Regions from separate parts of the Desulfoplanes formicivorans genome, predicted to be linked through region 1. Evidence: predicted binding sites of a transcription regulator. Region 1 holds the regulator's gene; the other holds the start of a gene.

Region 1 (5,755 bases):
AGCTCGATTCCCTGTTTGGAAAAAAATTTCAGGCAGGTAATATCTTCGGCCCCCAGGGCAACATGATCACAAATCTGTTTTTTCCCTGGACCATAATGGAGATTGCCTATGTTCAATTGGGAAAAGGTTACGCCGTGATTATAGGCGATTTTGGCGTCATTGCAGGTGGAAAAAAGGAGCAGAATGGATGCATTGTGCCGGAGCTGACGGGCCTGGGCAATGGCCTTGTCGGCCTTGACCACCTTGGAAAAAACAAGGGAGATATCCTGAGGAATGGCCAGATGCATGATTTCTTGACGGATCATGTCGTCGGCCAGTTCATCGTTGATAACGATAATGGTTCGCGCCTTGGTGTAGGGGAGCCAGGTCTCGATGACCTGTCCGTGCACGAGTCGATTATCTATCCTCACCCAGAGCATTTATCCCTCCACCCTCCTTCGCAAGACTTCACCGGCCACAAGAATTCCCTGTTTACCGGCCGACTTGGCTTCAGAGGCAAGCTTGTGCAGCTCAAGATCTCTATGGGCCAGGACCTTGAGCAAAAGAGGAAGATTGACCCCGGTAACGACCTCCAGTTTTCCGGCCACAAGAAGCGAAAGGCTGATGTTACTCGGCGTCCCACCAAACATGTCCGTCAGAACCAAAACACCGCGGCCCTGGTCACAGGCCTTGGCCGCATCCTTAACTTCGGCGAGAATGGCGTCCATGCCTTTTGAAATATCAATGCCCACACACTGACAATACGGCGTTTCTCCCACAATGGTCCTTGCCGTTTCAAGGAGAACATCGCCCAGTACACCATGGGTTACCAATACGATACCAATCATTCAAGCATACTCCCCGACTAGCCTAATTCAAGATGACGGTGTTCCAGGGAAACGACAAACCCTTTTTGACGAAGAATGGTGAACATTTTCTCTGTCACAGCCACGGATCGATGACGCCCGCCCGTACAGCCAAAACCAATGGTCAAACGGTAGCGCCCTTCCTTGGCATATAAGGGCAACAGGAAAAGGAGAAACCCCTGGAGTTTTTCAAAGAACTCCCGGGCAACGTCCTGGGCAAAAACATACTTGGCCACGGCCTCATCCTTGCCGGAAAAGGGCCGTAATTTTTCATCAAAATACGGATTGGGCAAAAACCTCAAATCCAGCACGATATCTGCTTCCGCCGGCACACCGTATTTGAATCCAAAGGAAATGAGATGAACCCGTAAACCCGAGGCGCTCTCCCTGGAAACGGTCCAATGTTCCTGGATGATTCGGCGCAGATCATGGACCGAATACGCAGATGTGTCCACTACAAGATCGGCCTGTTCCCGAATGGGAGCCAGGATTTCCCGTTCCATGGCCACGGCCTGCTCCAGGCCGGCCACGCGGTTTTCAAGGGGATGGGGACGTCGGGTTGTGGCGTAACGACGCAGCAGAACATTGGTTGCGGCTTCAATAAAAAGAATCCTGGGAACGACCCCCAGCTTGTCCAGTTCTTCCCGGGCAAGAAGCCACTGGTCCATGAAATCCAGTTGCCGCAGGTCCATACCCAAGGCAATCCCCCTGTATTTGCTGTTTTTTTCTTGAGCAAACAGAGTGACCAGGGCGGTAAGGATGCTTGCCGGAAGACCATCGACACAAAAAAAACCGAGATCTTCAAACACGTTGAGAGCGGTACTTTTGCCTGCCCCGGACAAACCGGTCAAAATGACAACAGGGGGTGTGATCGAACTCACAGGCTACGCCTCCTTGAGGAGGTTGCACAAGGCCATCTTGTCAGACGCATTGAGAAATGCCTGCCGAAAGGAAACATCTTGAAGGAGTCGGGAAATATGGGCCAAGATCCGCAAATGCATTCCTGCCACATGTTCCGGTGCCAGCACCAGAAAAAAGATACGGCAGGGCTTGTGGTCCAGCGCGTTGAAATCCAGTCCTTCGAGGCTGCGACCAACAACAAGCCCGACCTCCTGGATCCCCTCCATCTTGCCATGAGGGATGGCAATGCCGTCACCTATCCCCGTTGTCCCGAGCTTTTCCCTGTCCAGAAGAACCGAAAGTATCTTTTCCTGATCAAGTTCGGGCCACCTTGCCTTGAGGGGTTCAATAAGTTCGGCCAGGACCTCCTCCTTGGTCCTGGCCTGCAAGTCAGCGATTACACATGCATCATCGAGAAAATCAGCAAGTTTCATGTATCAAATCCCAGGATCAATAAGACCGAAATCTCCGTTTTTGCGGTGATAGATCACATTGACCCGTTCTGTTTCAGCATTGAGAAAAACCAAAAAATCATCTTCGAGGCTGTCCAGCTGCATGGCCGCTTCATCCACGCCCATGGGCTTGGGAGAAAAACGGTCCGAGCGGACAATAGTCGGGGTTTGCCCCTTGAGTTCCGTTTCATCGGAAAAACTGATGACATCAAATCTGCCGGTTGCCCCCTTTTTCCTGACCTTCTTGCCCTTGTCGCGTACACGGCGCACCTGGGCCTCGAGCTTGTCAAGGAGCAGGTCCACCGTGGAGTACATGTCTTCGCTCTGCTCGTTGGCCGACAATCGGAGGTTGTCACCGGTGAGGACCACATCTGCCCGATGACGAAACTTTTCCACTTCAAGATTGACCTGGAGATCAGCGTTATCCGGATTGGGGACATACTTGGCAATCTTGCCAAAACGACCCTTGGCATACTCGCGCAGATGATCTGAAGGCTCGAAGTTCTTGAAGTTGAAGTTCATATTCATAGAATACCTCCTGGATAAAGGTGGGTACACGACAACACATGTATGCCGTCCCAAACACGGCTCCAAGAAAGTTTCCTTGTACTCCGGAAAAAGCCCTGGGAGAATCAGAAAAATTTTTTGCGCCTGGAAGACGATTCAATATTCAGGGCCGAACGGTACTTGGCCACGGTCCTGCGCGCAATATTCACCTCAAGAATGTCCTTGAGCATTTTGGAAATTTTTTCGTCGCTGTACGGCTTTTTGGGATCTTCTCCTTCAATGATCTTCTTGATGGCCACCTTGACACTTTCCGAACCCACCTGGGTCCCGTCGTCCAGATCCAATGCGCTGTTGAAAAAATATTTGAGTTCAAAAATACCGTGAGGTGTTGCCAGGTACTTGTTGGTGGTGATCCGGCTGACCGTTGACTCGTGCATGTCAATATCAGCAGCCACATCCTTGAGGATAAGGGGTTTGAGGCGTGTGGGTCCGTAATCGAAAAAATCATGCTGAAACTTGACGATACTTTCCACCACCTTGAACAGGGTCCGCTGACGCTGCTGCAGACTCTTCATCAACCACTGGGCAGCACGCATTTTTTCATGAAGATAGGATGAGTCTTCCTTGCTTGTCCGCCCCTGCATGGTCTCCATGTAAAAGGGGTTGAGCTGCAATTTGGGCAAACCATCGTCATTGAGGACAATGATATAATCATCGTCATACTTGTACACGTAGGCATCAGGGCTGACATAAACCGAGGTGGAAGATCCGTAACTGGCACCGGGCAGGGGATCCAGGGCGGTAATGACGTCAAGATATTCCTTGAGATCGTCCTTGGCGAGCTTGAACTTGCGCAAAAGGGGCTTGTACCGGCGTTGCTCAATGTCTTCCAGATGATCCTCGATAAGGGACCTGAGGATGGGATCATGGTCGTCAACAGCATCAAGCTGGATGAGCAAACACTCCTTGGCCGTGCGGGCAGCAATGCCAACGGGGTCAAAATGCTGGACAACCCCAAGCACCCGCTCCACGGTTTCTTCCGATACCCCAAGCTGTTGGGCAAGGTCTTCCACACTGGCGGCCAGATATCCGGAAGAGGTGAGGCTGCCAATGATCATCTCACCAATGCGACAATCTTCTTCGTCTATATCGGAAAGATGGAGCTGCCAGAGCAGATGACCCTCAAGGGAGGGCTTGGCCGAAACGCGGCCTTCATAGGAACTGATCTCTTCCAGGGACTCACTTTCATACCCCTGAACCTGTCGGGTGGTACTGGAAAAATCTCCCAGATAATCTTCCCATTCGGCATTCTTGAGGAAATCTTTTTCCTCAGTTGCCAATTCCTTCTTGTCATCCTGTCCTTTGGTCTCGGCCTCCTGATTGCTCTCCTGCTCGGACTTGTTTTCGCCCTGACCTTGTTCGTCGAGCATGGGATTTTCCAGCAGTTCTTCCTGAATCACGTCCAGCAGCTCTACCCGCGATAGCTGTAAAAGCTTGATCGCCTGCTGCAATTGAGGGGTCATGACCAGCTGCTGAGTGAGCTTGAGATTTTGTCGTAATTCCAGAGCCATAAGTATTCTCGTCGAGGCAGGACTACCCGGGCGTCAAAGAGTGCCCGGCTAAAGAAAGGTTGCAAAAATGTTATGAATTATTTCAATAAAGTGAAAAAAGGATCATTCAAGTTTGCCTGCACTTTCCTTGTGCCACAGAAGCAAACCCCTTGCAATCATCTAAAGGGTGAAATCTTCTCCAAGATAAATCTGCCGCGCCTTGGGATTATTGACGATCTCGTCAGGGGTTCCTTCAAGGATGATCTGCCCATCATACACAATGGAGGCACGATCGCAGATATTGAGGGTCTCCCGGACATTGTGATCCGAAATGAGCACTCCAATACCCAACTCCCGCAGGGAACGGATAATCTGCTGGATATCCTCCACAGCCAAGGGATCAATACCGGCAAAGGGTTCGTCAAGAAGGATGAAGGTGGGGTCCTGAATCAGGGCGCGAGCAATCTCCAGGCGTCGGCGTTCTCCTCCGGACAAGAAGGCTGCCTTTTGATGGGCAAGGCGGGTAATACCCAATTGCTCAAGGAGATGATCGGCTTTTTCGTTGCGCTTTTTCCTGGACAGGCCCGTGTATTCCAGAATGATCATCAGATTCTGGCGAACAGTCAGCTTCTTGAAGATGGAACTTTCCTGGGGCAGATAACTGACGCCGCTTTTGGCCCTCTGATGCAAGGGCCACCGGGTGATTTCCTGGTCCCCCAGAAACACCGAGCCCCCATTGGGCCGAATGATTCCAACAAGCATGTAAAAGGTGGTGGTTTTCCCGGCACCATTGGGACCAAGCAGACCGACAACCTCACCATCCTCAACCTGGATGGTGATGCCTTTGACAACCCGTTTCTTGCCGAAAATTTTTACGAGATCATGAGCCCTGAGAATCGCCATGGTATCACTTCGTCTGTTGGGGGCGGGAAAAGAAAATGGCCTCGACCCGTTTTTTGCCACCAATGATCTCGCTGCGATTATCCCGCGTATACAGCTTGATGATTTCCCCGCTGATGGTGTTCTTGCCGTCTTCAAGGCGGGGACTTTCTTCCATCTGCAACATCTCCTGCTGCTGAAAATAGATGGCCTTGCCGCAGAACCCTTTTTTGCCCTGACTTTCCAACCGGACATTGTTCAGGGCCACAATCTTTTCAACATTGGAAAGATCCTGGGACGGCTGGTCATTGCCCGGGGTGGCCGTGGAAGTGGATGTTTCATTCTCGGCAAGATAAATGATCAATTTCTCGGACCAGATCCTGAAATCATCGCGCACCACATGCACATTGCCTTCAAAGGAGACTTCATTCTTGTCAGGGCTGTAGAACATGCTGTCCGAGGTGATGGTGGTTGCCACCCTGGCCTCCTGGGCCATTCCCGGTCCGGGCCACAAACAGATAATCAGGGCCAGCAATCTGCAAAGATAGTTCACGCCAATGTCCTTGGTTGTAAGCTGAAAACGGTTGACTGATATACATCCGAAACCATCCGGCCCTCGCTC
Region 2 (4,220 bases), on a different contig from region 1:
GACGGAAAAAGAGGCCCTGCTCCTTGAGGCCAGCCTCATCAAGAAGCACAGGCCCCGGTACAATATTGTCCTTCGGGATGACAAACAATATTTGCTGTTCAAACTGGACAGGCGGTCCGCATATCCGCGACTGACCATCACCCGGAAAATGGTCCGGGACGGGTCCGTGTATTTCGGTCCTTTCACCTCGGCCCTGGCGGCTCGTCAAACCCTCAAAACTCTCAACCGGGTGTTTGCGCTTCGAAAATGCAATGACCATGTGTTCAGAAACCGGGTTCGGCCCTGTTTGCAGTATGATATGGGTCGCTGCCTGGGACCGTGCGTTCATGAGGTGGCCAGGGATGAGTATGCCGGCATGGTCAGGCAGGTGGAGCTTTTCCTGTCCGGAAAATCCAAGGAACTCCTGAGTGATCTGCGTACAAGGATGCACAAGGCTGCTGATGAACTGGCCTTTGAACGGGCTGCGCAGTTGCGGGATCAGATCCGGGCCATTGAAAAGACGGTGGAGCCCCAGGCGGCCGTGCTTGCGACGGATAAGGATCTGGATGTGTTTGCCGTGACAGGCGGCCACAACGATCTGGTTATTTCCGTGGTTTTTGTCCGGGGTGGCAAGGTTGTGGATGGGAACCAGTTTTACTGGAACAACATGAAGATCAAGGGGGGTGATCAGCAGACCATGCTGGTGTCCTTTTTGGGTCAGTTCTACGGTCCGGAAAAATCCATTCCCGAGAGGATCGTCCTTCCCTTTGCCCTTGACGATCCCGCCCTGGAGGAGGCCCTTTCGGATTTTCGCAAGGGCAGGGTGCATATTGCCAAGGCCTGGGGGCCTGCCGAGCGCCGTCTGGTAACCATGGCCAAGGCCAATGGCGGGGAATTCATGCGCAGAAAACAGCAGACCCGGAAAACCCTTGATCTGGCCCGGGCGCTTAAACTGCCCGGAGAACCACAACGTATCGAGTGCATTGATGCCTCGCATCTGTCGGGCCAGGGGATGCTGGTGGGCATGGTTGTTTTTGAAAACGGCAGACCCGTGAAAAACGATTACCGTATTTATGGATTCCCGGAACTCGAAGGTGCGGGGGATGACTACAAAGCCCTGGCCGGCTTTCTTGTTCGCCGCCTTGAAGCGGGTCCTCCCTGGCCGGATCTTTTGCTGGTTGATGGCGGCAAGGGTCAGTTGCGTATTCTGGAACGTGTTTTTGAGGAGCAGAACCAGCAAGGGCTGTTTCCCATGGCCTCCATTACCAAGGGGGAGACTCGCCGGGCCGGAGAACTTGAAGACCGTATTTTTCTGCCCGGACGCAAGAACCCCCTGCCCCTCAAACCGGGAAGTCCCGAATTGCTCTATCTGCAACAGATCAGGGATAACGCCCATCGCTTTGTCATCTCCAGGCAGCGTCGATCCAGGAAAAAAACAACTCTTGATTCCACTCTGGAATCCCTGCCCGGAATCGGTCCCAAGATGGCCCGTTTGCTGTGGGAACATTTTGGTTCTCTGGAAGCCATGAAAAAGGCCGATGTGGAGGCTATTCAGGTCATCAAGGGAATCGGAAAGAAAAAGGCCTTCATGCTGGCAAATGCCCTTGCAGGTTTGAACCGCCCGTCCGGAAAAACGTGAGCTGGATAAGGGGGATGCGGTTCTCGGGAGGCCTGCCCGGGCGACATGGACGGTTGCCGGTTTCATGTTCGGCAGGATGTACAATGCGTTTTATGGGCGCAAAGTGCGTCTTGGCGAGCGTGGTGTAGGCATTGCCTCATGCTCATGTTGTTGCAATGCATGTATTTGATTGACTTGGAACTGCTCTTGCTTCTCTTGAAGCAGGTAGGAAGAGTGATGTTGATTGCATGTATTGTTGACAAGGTTTGCAGGCTTCACGCCATGATTATCAGGCAGGCCAGGAGGTTACACCCATGAAGATCGCTATCAGCGCGCAGCAGAACAGTTTGACCAGTCCCCTTGATCCCCGGTTTGGCCGGGCCCAGGGGTTTATCATCTACGATACGGAGTTGAACACGCATCAATGGCTGGACAACCAGAACATGGATCTTGCCCAGAGTGCGGGCATTCAGACGGCCCAGATGGTTGTGCAGGCCGGGGCCCAGGCCGTGATCACCGGCCAGGTCGGTCCCAAGGCCCGGGCAGCTCTGGAACAGGGCAGCATCAGAATCGTGAGCACCGGGGCTGCAACCGTTCAGCAGGCCATTGAGGAATTTGTTGGTGGTGGGGCACCGGCACCCACGCAGGGTCAGGATATGCCACAGACCGGTCCAGGCACGGGACGCGGTATGGGACAGGGTGGCGGCATGGGCTCGGGAATGGGCCGAGGCATGGGTCGCGGTATGGGCGGTGGCCGTTGTGGCCAGGGCCGCGGATCCGGCGGCATGGGCCCCGGCGGTGGTCAGGGAAGAGGCCGGAATAGATAAGAGACAGAGACGGTGGAGGTCAAAGGTCGGAAGACACTTCCCCCTCAATGAGTACCGCTGTTTTCAAGGATACACCATGAAAAGGCCGGAACCCGGGATATTGTCCCGGGTTCCGGCCTCTTTATGTACCAGCGTTCAAGCTTGTGAGCCTATCTTTTGCAGCTAGTGATCACAGATGTTTTGTCCGGTCTTCAGGGTGCCGTTCATGAAGGCCGTGGCCAGTTCTTCGGGAGAACCGCCCTGGGCGCCTACAAGAACCTTGACCCCGGCCTCGGTGAACAAACTCTGGGCCCTGGCTCCCATGCCGCCGGTGATGACCAGATCGGCTCCCTGCTCGGCAACCCATTTGGGCAGAACACCGGGCTCATGGGGCGGAGGATTGAGAAATTCGGTCCCGAGAACCTTCTTGGTGGTTTCGTCAACGCTGACCATGGCGAATTGTTCGCAGTGACCGAAATGCATACACAAAAGACCATTGGCAATAGGTATGGCAATTTTCATAGTAGATGCCTCTCCTTGGGGTTTGACAGGTGCTTGGGAATTGGAGGCCGTGGGCGGCTGGGTGCCGTCCTGAAGGCTGCCTGCCATGGCCAGAATGGGTTTGATGATGCGGCCCATGGCCTTGGCGGCTTCGCTTTCGTGGTGAACCTTGACGTAGACGTATCCTTCGTCACCGGCTCGAACAACTTCGGGATCAATGGGGATGCGGCCGAGAAAGTTGACATTCATCTCTCTAGCCAGGTCTTCGCCACCGCCCGGAGGAAAGATGTCCACCACTTCACCACATTTGGGGCAGACAAATCCGCCCATGTTTTCAACGATTCCCAAAATGGGGTTGCCCAGCTGGTGGCAGAAGGTCACGGAACGACGAACATCGTCAACAGCCACACCCTGGGGGGTGGTTACGATGACTGCCTGGGCATCCTTTCCCAGAAGCTGCATGGCAGACATGGGTTCGTCACCGGTTCCCGGAGGGCAGTCAACCACCAGAAAGTCCAGATCGCCCCAGGCCACATCTTCGATGAACTGTCTGATCAGACCCATCTTGACAGGGCCGCGCCAGATGACCGCATCCTTGTCACTGGGGATCATGAACCCGAGGGACATGACCCACAGATTGGGACTCCATTGAATCGGCTCCATGTAATCCTTTTCAACATGGGGATGTTCTCCCTTGAGACTCAGCAGACGAGGCACGCTGGGGCCGTGTACATCCACGTCCAGCAGCCCGACTTTTTTTCCGGCCAGGGACAGGGAAACAGCAATGTTGGTGGCCACGGTGCTTTTGCCAACGCCTCCCTTGCCCGAGAGAACCACCAGTTTATGTTTGATCTTGCTGAGCGTGTTTTTCAGTTTTTCATCTTTGCTCCCGCAATTTTCACAGCTTCCGCCGGCGCAGGATGAACAGTGTTCAGACATGGGTGCCTCCCGTCATGAAACTAGGGTTGATATGCAAAAAAGTGGGTACAAGGCTGTTTCTTCCATTACGGCCGTGTACCTCAATCACTGGTTGTTTTGGCATGCCGGAGCATGGTTTGCCACATGGGAGGGAATAACTGGCCGATTCCCTCGGGATCATATTCCACAATGCTTTGTCTCCGGACCTGAGCCTCGGTGAATGCGGCATCATAGGGCAATGTGCCTAGTAGTGGAATCTTTTTGGTCTGGCAATATGCTTTCATTTTATCCACGAGTTCGTGGTTGATGTCCGCCTTATTGATGAGCACCATGGCCGGGATGTTGAAATGGGTGGTCAGCTGGTAGACCCGTTCCATGTCGTGCACGGCCGAGATGGT

What was found. The regulator sigma-54, encoded in region 1, starts transcription at its own class of promoters, with help from an activator protein. The targets are predictions, from matches to a motif close to CTGGCACGGNNNNTGCTT.
Region 2: a site for sigma-54 is predicted at 1,793-1,810, ahead of DPF_RS11915 (NifB/NifX family molybdenum-iron cluster-binding protein). Genes of this name have one in related genera too.

What each region holds. Positions count from the first base shown of each region.
Region 1 is NZ_BDFE01000016.1:156,499-162,253, forward strand. It holds gene DPF_RS08645 (PTS sugar transporter subunit IIB) at 1-419, opposite strand, end outside; gene DPF_RS08650 (PTS sugar transporter subunit IIA) at 420-827, opposite strand; gene rapZ (RNase adapter RapZ) at 845-1,726, opposite strand; gene DPF_RS08660 (PTS sugar transporter subunit IIA) at 1,730-2,179, opposite strand; gene hpf (ribosome hibernation-promoting factor, HPF/YfiA family) at 2,183-2,725, opposite strand; gene rpoN (RNA polymerase factor sigma-54) at 2,830-4,275, opposite strand; gene lptB (LPS export ABC transporter ATP-binding protein) at 4,435-5,157, opposite strand; gene DPF_RS08680 (LptA/OstA family protein) at 5,162-5,686, opposite strand.
Region 2 is NZ_BDFE01000020.1:92,977-97,196, forward strand. It holds gene uvrC (excinuclease ABC subunit UvrC) at 1-1,618, shown strand, start outside; gene DPF_RS11915 (NifB/NifX family molybdenum-iron cluster-binding protein) at 1,912-2,424, shown strand; gene DPF_RS11920 (iron-sulfur cluster carrier protein MrpORP) at 2,587-3,843, opposite strand; gene DPF_RS11925 (ATP-binding protein) at 3,924-4,220, opposite strand, start outside.